Regions from separate parts of the Pseudoalteromonas sp. T1lg24 genome, predicted to be linked through region 1. Evidence: predicted binding sites of a transcription regulator. Region 1 holds the regulator's gene; each other region holds the start of a gene.
The links. Region 1 encodes FliA, which starts transcription of late flagellar genes. Its sites were predicted from a motif close to CTAAAGNTNNNNNNNNNNNNGCCGATA; they were not measured.
Positions count from the first base shown of each region.

Region 1 (4,243 bases):
ATTAATCGTTCAAGACGTTGCTGGCAATGCGCCAGAAATCCCTGTCATAACATTGGCGCCTGAGTTGGAACAGATGTTGCATCAGTCCCTTCAAAGTGCAGGTGACGAAGGTGCTGGCATTGAGCCAGGGCTCGCAGAAAGACTACAAAACTCTCTCGGCGATGCGCATCAAAACCAGGAAATGGCGGGTGAACCTTCAATACTGTTGACATCAGGTATGTTGCGCAGCGTGTTATCGCGATTTGTGAAACACAGCCTACCGGGTTTGCGCGTGATGTCATATCAGGAAGTACCTGAAGAAAAACAGATCAAAATTGTTTGCTCAGTCGGTCAACAGTGATAAGTAGAGACGAGGTGTCACATGAAAATTAAACGTTTTTTTGCTAAAGATATGCGCAGCGCGTTGAATGAAGTAAAGCATGAGCTAGGTCCTGATGCAGTTATCATGTCAAATAAGCGCATGGCTGATGGTGTTGAAATTGTGGCAGCTGTTGATTATGAAAAGTCAGTTCAAGCTGCACCTGCAGCGCCTAAGTTAAGTGAAGAAAAGCCTCGTTTTAGTAATAATTTTGTTAAGCCAAAACCACAAACAGCGACCCCTGAAAAACAAGCTGCGGTAGCAGACAGTTTATCGGCATTACTTGAGCGCCAAGCGAAAAAATCACCTCAATTTGATAAAGCACCTGAGCCAAAGCAGCCTCGTAATTGGTTTGATGACGATGATTCACTCACATCGACACAGCAAGATGCCCTCGATAGCTTTGCTAAGCCAAAGCAACAAAGCAGTTATGGCAACCAAGCTCAGTCGCTTGATGAAATGCAAGCGATGCGTGATGAAATGGCTTCGATCAGACAGTTACTTGAGCACCAACTTTCTGGCTTAATGAATGAAGATATGGCGCGCCGTGACCCAACTCGTGCTCTTTTACTCGACCGTTTGAAAGGTATGGGTATCAGTGAGGCAGTAGCGGACCAGCTCGCGTGTTTTATTCCAGATGACGTTGCACCGCGTCAAGCGTGGCAAGAAACGCTTAATATGCTGAGCAAACAACTATACACGGCGAATAACGAAATTTTGCGTCGTGGTGGTGTATATGCCTTAGTTGGTCCTACGGGCGTTGGCAAAACCACGACCGTGGCCAAGCTAGCTGCACTTGGCGCACAAAAATTTGGCGCCAACAATATCGCGCTAATCACAACAGATACTTATCGTATTGGCGCATATGAGCAATTATCGACTTATGGTCGTATTATTGGCTGCCCAGTAAAGCAAGTTAAAAATGCAGAAGAACTCACTGAAATTCTTTATCATTTAAGAAATAAGCGTCTAGTATTAATTGATACAGCAGGAATGAGCCAACGAGATATACGTTTGACTGAGCAACTTAACACCTTAATGCGCAATAGCCGAGTAGATATTCGCAGTTACCTTGTGTTAAGTTCAACAGCACAGCTTGAAGTACAGCAAGAGGCGATTAAACAGTTCAAACAGGTACAGTTAAGTGGTTGTATCTTCACAAAACTTGATGAATGTCTAAGTTTAGGTGAAATTATCAGTGTAGCCATTCAAAATCGTCTGCCAATAGGCTATCTTACCAATGGGCAGCGTGTACCAGAGGACATTCGTGTGGCAAATGCGGAAAAATTGGTCAGCAAAGCTCAGCAGTTGTATGCAAAACGAACAAACGCGCAAGCAAGACGTGCATCAAGCATGGCGCATCAAGCAGTAGGAATGTATGATTAACCCAGAATTAGATCAAGCTAGTGGCCTGCGGAAAATGAAAAACAACAACAAGGCTGTAAAAGTAATTGCGGTAACTGGAGGTAAAGGGGGAGTTGGTAAAACCAATGTCTCTCTAAACATGGCAATCGCCATGGCTCAGCAAGGCCAAAAAGTACTGGTACTCGATGCCGATTTGGGTTTAGCAAACTGTGATGTAATGCTGGGTTTGCGTGTAGAGCGTAACCTTTCTCACGTGCTTTCAGGTGAATGTGACCTCGAAGATATCTTAGTTGAAGGGCCGTATGGTATGAAAATTGTACCTGCGACATCTGGCTCTCAAAACATGGTGGAATTAACACCATCTGAACACGCTGGCCTAATTCGCGCTTTTGGCGAATTAGACTCACACTATGATGTACTAGTCGTTGACACTGCGGCCGGTATTTCAGATATGGTGCTTAGTTTCTCTCGCGCTTCACAAGATGTGCTTGTTGTTGTGTGTGATGAACCAACATCAATAACCGATGCTTACGCACTGATTAAAGTGTTAAGCCGTGAGCACGGTGTGTACAAATTTAAAATAGTTGCGAACATGGTACGCAGCTTAAAAGAAGGCCAAGAGCTTTTCGCAAAATTATCAAAAGTAACTGACCGCTTTTTAGATGTATCGCTTGAGCTAGTCGCAACAGTTCCATTTGATGAAAATATTCGAAAAGCGATTCGTAAACAAAAAACCATTGTTGACGTATTTCCAAAATCGCCTGCAGCAATTGCGTTCAAAGCACTTGCAACTAAAGCGGCGAGCTGGCCAATTCCAAATCAGCCGTCAGGACACCTAGAGTTTTTCATTGAGAAACTGGTTAGTAATTAGGAACGCCTATGAAAAGAACCGCTGCCTATGCTAATCAAAATCAATTATCGCAACTTGTCGAACAGCATACGCCGTTGGTTAAACGCATTGCCTACCATATTTTAGCGCGTCTGCCGGCGAGCGTTATTGTCGAAGACCTCATTCAGGCGGGCATGATAGGACTCATTGAGGCTGCTAAGAACTTTGATGGCAGTAAAGGTGCGAGCTTTGAAACCTATGCGGGTATTCGGATTCGCGGTGCAATAATTGATGAAACGCGTAAAGGAGACTGGGTACCTCGCTCAGTACATAAAAACGCCCGTGAAGTCGCCGCAGTCATCAATCAGCTAGAATCATCACTCGGACGTGAACCAAAAGACAGTGAAGTAGCTGAAAAACTTGATATTACGTTAGATGAGTACCATCATATTCTAAGGGATATAAGCAATGGTAAAATTATCGGCATTGAAGATCTCGGTGTTGATGAAGATGTCATCGACGCAGGGCTCGGCAATAAAGAACAAAATCCATTAGTTGATATTCAACAGGATAAATTTAATAAAGCGTTAGTAGAGGCAATACAAACTTTGCCAGAAAGAGAAGCGTTAGTGCTGTCACTTTACTACAATGATGAAATGAATTTAAAAGAAATTGGGCTAATTCTTGAAGTGAGTGAATCAAGAGTGAGCCAAATACATAGTCAGGCCATGGTGCGCCTTAAAGCAAAAGTCCATGACTGGATATAGAATAAAAGTAGTAAGTAAACAATTAGGTGCATACCTCACTGGAGGATATTTTGGATAAAAACATGAAAATTCTTGTAGTTGACGACTTTTCAACGATGAGAAGAATCATTAAAAACCTGTTAAGAGATCTTGGTTTCACAAACGTGCAAGAAGCAGACGACGGTAGCACTGCGCTACCAATGCTGCAAAACCAAGAGTTTGACTTTGTAGTTACGGATTGGAATATGCCAGGTATGCAAGGTATAGATTTGCTGCGCGCGATTCGCGCGGATGACAGTCTAAAACACATACCGGTACTAATGGTAACTGCGGAAGCCAAAAAAGAGCAGATCATTGCTGCAGCGCAAGCAGGTGTAAACGGTTATATCGTTAAACCATTTACAGCAGCAACGCTTAAAACAAAGCTTGATAAAGTTTTTGAGCGTTTAGGCTAACGGGAAGGAGAGGTTTATGTCAGCAAGTGCTGCGCCTCAAATTACCTTAGAACAAGCTAAGCAGCTAGTTGCGTTTCTTGAAAACGATGAGCAACAACAAGCGCAAGAGCTGCTAAAGCAAGTTACGGCAATTGAGCAAGATGAATTATTTGGTGAGGTAGGCAAACTAACTCGTCAACTGCATGATTCATTGAAAAATTTTCAACTTGATACCACTTTATCGGCGTTAACAACTGAGTCTATTCCTGACGCAAAAGAACGTCTCAATTATGTTATGGAAATGACAGAGCAAGCTGCGAATACAACGATGGACGCCGTTGAAGCATCGCTGCCTATTGCCGATAACTTGCAAACAGGTCTCAACAATATTAAGCCCAAATGGGACAAATTAATGTCGCGAGATCTTAAAGTTGGTGAGTTTAAAGTGTTATGTCATGAGCTAAACGGCTTTATGGACGAAGCAAAAACAAATTCTGATAAATTAAATGCA
Region 1 is NZ_PQCB01000006.1:111,342-115,584, reverse strand. It holds gene flhA (flagellar biosynthesis protein FlhA) at 1-340, shown strand, start outside; gene flhF (flagellar biosynthesis protein FlhF) at 362-1,744, shown strand; gene C2M30_RS03475 (MinD/ParA family ATP-binding protein) at 1,737-2,594, shown strand; gene C2M30_RS03470 (RNA polymerase sigma factor FliA) at 2,603-3,319, shown strand; gene cheY (chemotaxis response regulator CheY) at 3,370-3,753, shown strand; gene C2M30_RS03460 (protein phosphatase CheZ) at 3,770-4,243, shown strand, end outside.

Region 2 (4,243 bases), 130 kb from region 1:
GGTATGGATGCGCTAATAGCAGTAGTTGATAAAAAGCGTTCAGAGCTTGGTGCGGTACAAAACCGATTCCAATCAACTATTCGTAACCAGTCGAATATTGGTGAAAATTTAAGTGCAGCTAAATCTCGTATTAAAGATGCAGACTTTGCGCAAGAAACAGCGGCATTAACGCGTAACCAGATTTTACAGCAAGCAAGTCAAACAATCTTGAGCCAAGCTAACCAGCGTCCACAGGCGGCATTGAGTCTACTAGGGTAATTTAAGAGAAATGCCCTTATCAAATGGGGTAGTAGATAAGGGCATTAGAAACGGATATTTAAAGCGGAGGCAACTGCTATAAAACATCCAAACAAGTAAGTATAAGAAACCCTAAGGTCTCTCGTACTAAATTGATTAAGCAAATATAGTACCAATTATAAAACAAGTTTTTTGACGTCGCTATATTTCACCCTTACTTTCGTATTCTCTTTTTAAAAGGTTCCAACAATGGAACCTTTTTTTGTTTTTATCTTTTATGGCATAGATATTGAATTAAATTTATTCGAACAAGATATGTAGGAAAATTCGGAATACTTTTGCCGCTTAGCATACCTAAAGGCAAATATTTTCCTAAACCCTAGAGGCAATGTTGCAAGAAGTGCGTTGCACTGTGTTTATCGGGTTATTTATATCTAACCAATATAAAAAGAGATAGAGAGAGTAAGGTTATGGCTTTATATGTAAATACAAATGTAAGCTCACTAAATGCCCAGAGACAACTAGAACGCTCTGGGGGGGATTTGGACACCGCATTTAAACGTTTGTCTTCAGGCCTACGTATTAACAGTGCTGCAGACGATGCGGCAGGTCTACAGATTTCAGATCGATTACAATCACAAATAATGGGTTTAGAGCAAGGTAATCGAAATGCAAATGATGGCATTTCACTAGCTCAAACCGCTGAAGGCGCGATGGAAGAACTTACCACTATGTTTCAGCGAGTAAGGACACTTTCTCAACAGGCGGCTAATGGCTCAAATACAGATGAAGATCGTCTTGCTCTGCAAGAAGAAATTCGTCAATTAATGGATGAGGTTAACCGTGTAGCTTCAGATACAACGTTTGGTGGTCAGAATTTGCTTGACGGTTCATATGAAGCTAGTTTCCAAGTAGGCGCTGATGCAGTGCAGGTAATTGGTTTTAGTATGAAAGAGGTTGGTACAACCGATAATGGTGCCAATTCTCTGACGGCGAATGGGGGCTTTACGCTATCAGGTATTGCAAGTATTGCATCTGCTGTTACAGGTAAACCGTTACATGGCGCAGCTTCCGATGGCGCATTAATTGATTCAGTTCAACAAGCAGTACCTTCATCGCTTGACTCTGATTACACAGCGACAGATACATTCGCCAGCGTTTATACCGAGACAGGTATCTCTGTATCGACTCAGGTTGGCGCACAAATGGTAATGGCGGGCATGGATTCGCTGATCGCTGTTGTCGACAAAAAGCGCTCTGAGCTTGGTGCGGTGCAAAACCGTTTCCAATCGACAATTCGAAACCAATCAAATATTGCTGAAAACCTAAGTGCCGCTAAATCACGTATTAAAGATGCAGATTTTGCGAAAGAAACGGCATCATTGACTCGTGCGCAAATCCTTCAACAGGCAAGCCAGACTATTTTAGGTCAGGCGAATCAGCGTCCGCAGGCTGCATTGAGCTTATTACAAGGCTAATAATAAGCCATATAAAAAAACCTCCTTTATGGAGGTTTTTTTATGCCTGAAAAAATATTTTAAAAAAAGCTAAAGCTTTTTGTTCAGAAGTCGATACTCCAGTTAGAACACCTAAATTAGGATTCTAAATTGGGTTCAATTATTGAGTAGGGGTACTTAATTATTGAACGCTTAAGTTAATAAAGCGGAGGCAATTATGGCTTTATATGTAAATACAAATGTGAGCTCATTAAATGCTCAAAGACAGTTAAGTAAGTCTGAATCTGGTCTAGATACATCTTTCCAGCGATTATCGTCTGGTTTGCGTATTAATGGTGCGAAAGATGATGCGGCTGGTCTACAAATTTCAAACCGTTTAACTGGTCAAATTAATGGTTTGGGTCAAGGTATTCGAAATGCAAACGATGGTATTTCACTATCGCAAACTGCCGAAGGTGCGATGGAAGAAATTACGTCGATGTTCCAGCGTGTACGTACACTTTCGCAACAAGCATCAAACGGTTCAAATACTGATGAAGACCGTCTAGCGCTGCAAGAAGAAATCCGTCAATTGATGGATGAAGTAAATCGTGTTGCGTCTGATACAACGTTTGGTGGTACTAACTTACTTGACGGTTCATATGAAGCGAGTTTCCAGGTGGGTGCAGATGCTGTACAAACTATCGGCTTTAGTATGAAGAGTGTAGGCGGAACAGCTGCGGGTAATAGCTTAACGGCAAACGGCGGTTTCACACTTTCAGGTATCGCAGGAGCTGCGTCAACTGTAACAGGTAAAACTCTACACGGTGCGTCGTCGGATGGTGCTTTAATTGGTACATCTCAACAATCAGTATTGTCATCAATCGACTCTGATTACGATGCGTCAGGTACATTTGCGACAGTATTTACTGAAACAGGTATTTCAGTATCAACACAAGCGAATGCGCAGCAAGTTATGGCTGGTATGGATGCGCTAATTGCAGTAGTTGATAAAAAGCGTTCAGAGCTTGGTGCGGTACAAAACCGATTCCAATCATCAATTCGTAACCAATCAAATGTTTCAGAAAACTTAAGTGCAGCTCGTTCACGTATTCGTGATACTGACTTTGCAACAGAAACTGCAGCATTGACACGTAATCAAATCTTACAACAAGCAAGTACTTCAATTCTAAGTCAAGCAAATCAGCGTCCTCAAGTAGCATTGTCGCTATTAGGGTAATGCAAAATGATTGGCGGAAGTAGCATCGAGAGGCTACTTCCGCTGGTTAGTGTATAATTGAATTAGGTACATATGAATCGGAGGGGGATATGCAGAATATTAGCTCAATGGCTGAAAACTCTGTGATTTCGGAGTTAGTACCAAATAGTAATGTAAAAGAAGATGTTGGCACGGAAACTGTATCTAAAACGCAACAAGTTGAGGAAGTAGTTGAACCAAGACCGAGCACTGAAGCTGAGCGCGCATCTTTTTTTGAAGACATACGAAAAAACTTAGAGAAAATAAATCAATTCATTCCAATTCAGTCAACGAATTTAGTTTTTGAGTTTGATGAATTGGGTGATCCACCCATTATCAAGGTTGTCGATAAAGATAGCAGTGAAATTATCCGGGAGATACCGCCCAGAGAGTTTAGCGAAATGGCTAAAGCTTTAGATGAATTTGCCGATAAGTTAAACAGTAGTGCTCTGATTTTTGATTCAGTTGTATAGTAAGAAGTTATATTTTGGAGGTTTTACATGGCGTCTATTACATCATTAGGTGTTGCATCAGGGCTCGATCTTGAGGCAATTGTCAATGCATCGATTAACGCTGAAAATGTTCCAAAAATGGAAGCGTTTATTGCCAGAGATGAAGCTATTCAAGTAGAGCTGTCTGGTGTAGGGGCTATTAAGTCGGCGCTTAAACAGTTTCAAGAAACGCTAGAGAAATTGGCTGATATCGATAATTTTAATAATCGGACAGCTAGTATCAAACAGCCAGCTTCTGGAGATGCAATATCCGTTACCACTACGTCAGGCTCTACGGCAGGTAACTTTAATGTTGAAGTAACGCAGTTGGCGCAAGGTTCGAGAGCTGTTTCTGATGCAGGGTCGTCTTACTCATCGTCAACTGATGTAGTTACTGCAAGTGGTGGTCAATTGACTTTTACTGCTGGTTCTAAAAGTTTCGATGTAACGTTGGATGCAGGAGCGACACTTGAAGATTTACGCACCGCAATCAATGATGCAAGTACAAATTTTGGCGTTACGGCAAATATTGTAAACACAGGCAGTGAATCTAAGCTTGTTCTCACTTCTAACGAAACTGGCGCAGGAAACGACCTAGCTATAACTAATAATACAGCCGAATTAGATAAAGTATCGACAGTTGCGAATGGCGGTGGTACCGGTGGCATGGCCATTGCTACGGAAGATAAAGCAACAGATGCCATTATTAAAGTTGATGGTTTAGAAATTACAAATAGCAGCAACACTTTTAAAGACGCAGTTCAAGACATGACAATTAAAGCATTGGCTTTGACTGAAGCAGGAGAGTCCGCAAAGTTAAC
Region 2 is NZ_PQCB01000006.1:239,883-244,125, reverse strand. It holds gene C2M30_RS04140 (flagellin N-terminal helical domain-containing protein) at 1-258, shown strand, start outside; partial or broken gene C2M30_RS22105 (flagellin N-terminal helical domain-containing protein) at 708-1,290, shown strand; partial or broken gene C2M30_RS22100 (flagellin) at 1,437-1,715, shown strand; gene C2M30_RS04130 (flagellin N-terminal helical domain-containing protein) at 1,912-2,913, shown strand; gene C2M30_RS04125 (flagellar protein FlaG) at 3,003-3,404, shown strand; gene fliD (flagellar filament capping protein FliD) at 3,432-4,243, shown strand, end outside.
Region 2: a site for FliA is predicted at 1,785-1,811, ahead of C2M30_RS04130 (flagellin N-terminal helical domain-containing protein). Genes of this name have one in related genera too.

Region 3 (4,243 bases), on a different contig from region 1:
TTGATGAGTCGAGTAACCAGTTCCGTTTATTATTGCGAGAGCGTTCGGGTACATCAAAAGCTTTTAGGGCGGCAGTTGCTCGTGAAATTAAGCACTTTATTCTAGAACTCGCGCATTATTTAGAAAACGAGACTGGTTGTGATGCTAATCATGCGTATATACAAGCAGAAGCAATGGTTACGTTAGTATTTAACGCAGGCGCTGAAGCGCTTGATCTCACTAAGCCACAGCGTGAGCAACTTACCGAGCGTATTATTTGGCAATTGCGTTATATTGCTAAAGGGGCATCAAGCTATACCAAAGAAAAAAAAGCAGCTAAATAGCTGCTTTTTTTGATGGATGTTTTACTTGCGCGTTAAAAATACGCCGGATTCGATATGATGGGTATACGGGAACTGATCAAAAATGGCAAAACGCGCGATGGTATGAGTTTCAGTTAGTTGCTGCAAATCTCTTTCCAGCGTATCTGGGTTACATGAAATATAGATAATGTTGTCATATCCTTGCACTAAATCAGTGGTGTCTTTATCTAAACCTGCACGTGGCGGATCAACTAATATACTTTGACAGTTGTAACTTTTAAGGTCGATTCCGTTTAAGCGGGAAAACTCTTTTTCACCATTCATTGCCATAGTGAACTCTTCACTCGACATACGGATTATATCGAGGTTGTTGATTTTGTTTTCGGCAATATTAAATTGCGCGGACTTAACCGAAGACTTGGAAATTTCGGTGGCAAGTACGCGATTAAAGCTTGGCGCTAACGCAATTGAAAAGTTACCGTTACCACAATAAAGTTCCAGCAAGTCGTTATTAAGAGGTTTTGAGACATCAATTGCCCACTCGAGCATTTGCTCGTTTAGCTTGGCGTTTGGCTGAGTAAAGCTATTTTCAACTTGCTGATAAACAAGTTCACGATTATCTACATTCAGCTTTTCGATGACATATTCTTCACCAAGCACAATTTTTTGCTTGCGAGCTCGGCCAATAAAATCGATATTGAACTCTTCTTTTAGTAACGCCTTTAGTTTATTAGCCTCGTTTACCCATTCGTCATCAAGTTGCTTGTGATAAATCAAGCTAACAAGAATTTGCCCGCTTAATGTCGACAAATAATCAATTTGGAAGAGTTTACGACGTAAAATTTCATTCGGCTTTAGCAGATCTAACAAACGTGGCATTAATTCACAAATTAATGGTGCTGCAGGATCAAACTGATCAACTCTGATTTTCTCTTTTGTTTCTGGGTCAAACATAATGTGAAATAAATCTTCACCTTCATGCCACACGCGAAACTCAGCACGTTGTCTGTAATTTTTTGCTTCAGACGCAAATACTTCTAATTTTGGCGCGTTAAACTGCGCAAATTGTTGGCTGATACGTTGTTCTTTTTCAGCAAGTTGTTCGTCGTATTGTGAAGTATCTATTTGAATTACAGGCATATGCTTTTTAACCTCTAGTGTGCGAGTCGCGCTATTGTAGGTTGTGGTTTTTCTTTGTCCAGTTATAGCATAGAAAAAATGTGACATACTTATACTGACTCACTTAAATAGCGAATCATTTACGCGGGCTTTTTTGATTGCTAATCACGTTATTATTTATCGATTTAGAAGGGCTGCATCAGAAAACTCCGCCTCACAATATCGAATAACATACTTAACTAAGTGGGCATTACCATTATAGAAGGAAAACGAATAGTGCTTAAATTAATGATTAACACTTAAGTTGTTCACTATTTGGTCGATAAGTAGGCATTCTGAAATGGAGGCAATGATTATGAAAGTGGGTGGATTGGGGTATCAACCTGAAAGCAAGTATGGTTTTTCTCAAAATAAACCAAACGAAATAGCACAAAACGCATCGTCTAAAGACGTTTTTACCATGTCTCAACGACTAACAATTGCAAGTCAGATCTCGTATCAGAAAATGATGGGAGCAATGCCATTTGAAAGTAAAGTTGAGCCTACCAAGCCTGAAGACTTATTCGACTTTGAAGAAATTGCAAAGAATGTATTATCTTTTGTTAAAGGCGCTATTTTAGGTGCGAAAGCAGACGGAGCTGATAATGACAAGCTTACCAACATGTTTGAGCAAGCACGCAAAGGCGTCGAACAAGGAATTGGAGAGGCTGTTGAGGAATTAAAAGACAGTGAGCTGTATACCGACGAAATTGAGCAAGGTATTGAGAAAAGTCGAGAGTTAATTTTTGACGGTTTGGATGAGTTTGAGCAATCGATATTCAACCCAGACAAAAAAGGTCCTTCTGATGCCGCTTTTAATGGTCAAAACTTTTATCAGTTAGATAATGGTGCAAGCTTTGAAATTAAAACAGCTGAAGGTGATATTATTAAGCTTACTTATAATAGCCAGTTCAGTTCATCAGAGCAGTTATCATATAACAAGAGCGAAGAAGGCGAGTCGTTGAGTTATTCGTCTACTCAGTCGAGTTCTCAAGCTTACTCATTTTCAGTCGAAGGTGATTTGAATGAAGATGAAGTAGCAGCAATTAATGAACTTATGTCAGAATTGCAAGAAGTTAGTAACGAGTTCTTTAATGGCTCCCTTGATGAAGCGTTTGAGCAAGCAAAAAATCTAAACTTGGACTCTCCTCAATTGGTGGCCATGTCGATGAACTTGCAGCAAACAGAAGTTAGAGCAAGTGTGCGAGAATACCAAACGACGCAACCAGGTCGAGAAATTGCTAAGCAATTTGAACCAACAAATGAAGGGCTAAAAGAAAGTTATGACAAAGCGAAGCCACTCAATATTGAGAATCAATTGACGCAATTATTAACTTGGTTGAATCAACAGCAGGCTAATAAAGAGAGTCTGTTGGATTACAGTACTAGCTTTTTTGAACAGCTAAATCAAAAGCAACAAAAAGAAAGCTAGGCCATCGCTTGTGAATTAAAAAATCTATGGCAAACTACTCGGGTTAATAACGTATTAGGTCGGGTAGTTTGGCTAAGCACATTGTTGTATTTGATTCTGGCATTGGTGGCACATCGGTACTTGAACATATTCAAGCGAGTTTACCGAGTGCAAAATTCAGTTATCTTATGGACAACAAATACCTGCCGTACGGAAAACGCTCTTCTCAATTTTTAACGCAGCGTATCACTAGTCTGTTAACTCAATTTATGAAAGAAATTGAGCCTGTCGATATTCTAGTTGTTGCCTGTAATACCGCGAGCACACAAACATTAGTGCAACTTCGCGCACAATTTGATTTTCCAATAGTAGGCGTTGTACCAGCAATTAAACCAGCTGCAGAGAAATCCCTAAGCAAAAGAATTGGCGTATTAGCAACGCCGGCCACAGTTGCAAATGAATACACCGCAACATTAATTGATGATTTTGCAAGAAGCTGTGAAGTTGACTTATATGGTTCTAGCGAACTAGTAAGGTTAGCTGAATACAAGTTCTGGTTTAATACATTAGATATGCAAGCGTTAGCTAAAGAACTCGATAAACTAGCAATAAATAGTGAAATTGATCACTTAGTTCTGGGGTGTACGCATTTTCCAATTATCGCAAATGAACTTAAACAGTTAATAAGGCATGATTTACAACTACTCGATTCTGGTGAGGCGATCGCGAATCGTGTATCGAGTCTCATTGGCGAGTGTAATGTAGAAGATAATAAAAAGCAGCCGGTAGATTATTATGCTACGGCTGCTTTAGAACAGACTAAATTACAAATCTCAGTGATTAATGATTAACACTATCATCCAAAGAATTATTGTCATCTGACTTTTGTTTCGCTTCACGTACTTTTAAGGTGCGCTGTTGAAACTCTTTATCATTTAATGCCGAGATAATTTTATCGGCATCCTTTTCTGCGACTTCTACAAATCCAAAGCCGCGACGTTTACCAGTATGCTTATCCTTTAATAGGCGAACAGAGAATATTTTCCCATGTTGTTCAAATAAACTTCTAACAACCGCTTCGTTTGCCTTATAAGGTAAATTACCAACATAAAGTGATTTACTTGCTTCTTTCTTTTCAGTTACACCATGAGCAGAGAAGGTTGCAAGAACACCACCAATCAAAATGCCTACAGCAATAGCCAAAGATGAACTTGTAAGTACTGATGATAATGCAAAATGAACTACGGCATAGCCGATAAGAGATGCGATAAAAATTATTATTAATGATTTTTGTTGCGATGAACTCATTTTAAAGATTCCGAATTACACAAATTAAACATAAAATTAACAAATGTTCATGCTTATCTTATCT
Region 3 is NZ_PQCB01000002.1:69,897-74,139, forward strand. It holds gene fabR (HTH-type transcriptional repressor FabR) at 1-323, shown strand, start outside; gene trmA (tRNA (uridine(54)-C5)-methyltransferase TrmA) at 345-1,442, opposite strand; gene C2M30_RS01155 (DUF5610 domain-containing protein) at 1,762-2,892, shown strand; gene murI (glutamate racemase) at 2,961-3,722, shown strand; gene C2M30_RS01165 (RNA recognition motif domain-containing protein) at 3,712-4,179, opposite strand.
Region 3: a site for FliA is predicted at 1,720-1,746, ahead of C2M30_RS01155 (DUF5610 domain-containing protein). Genes of this name have one in related genera too.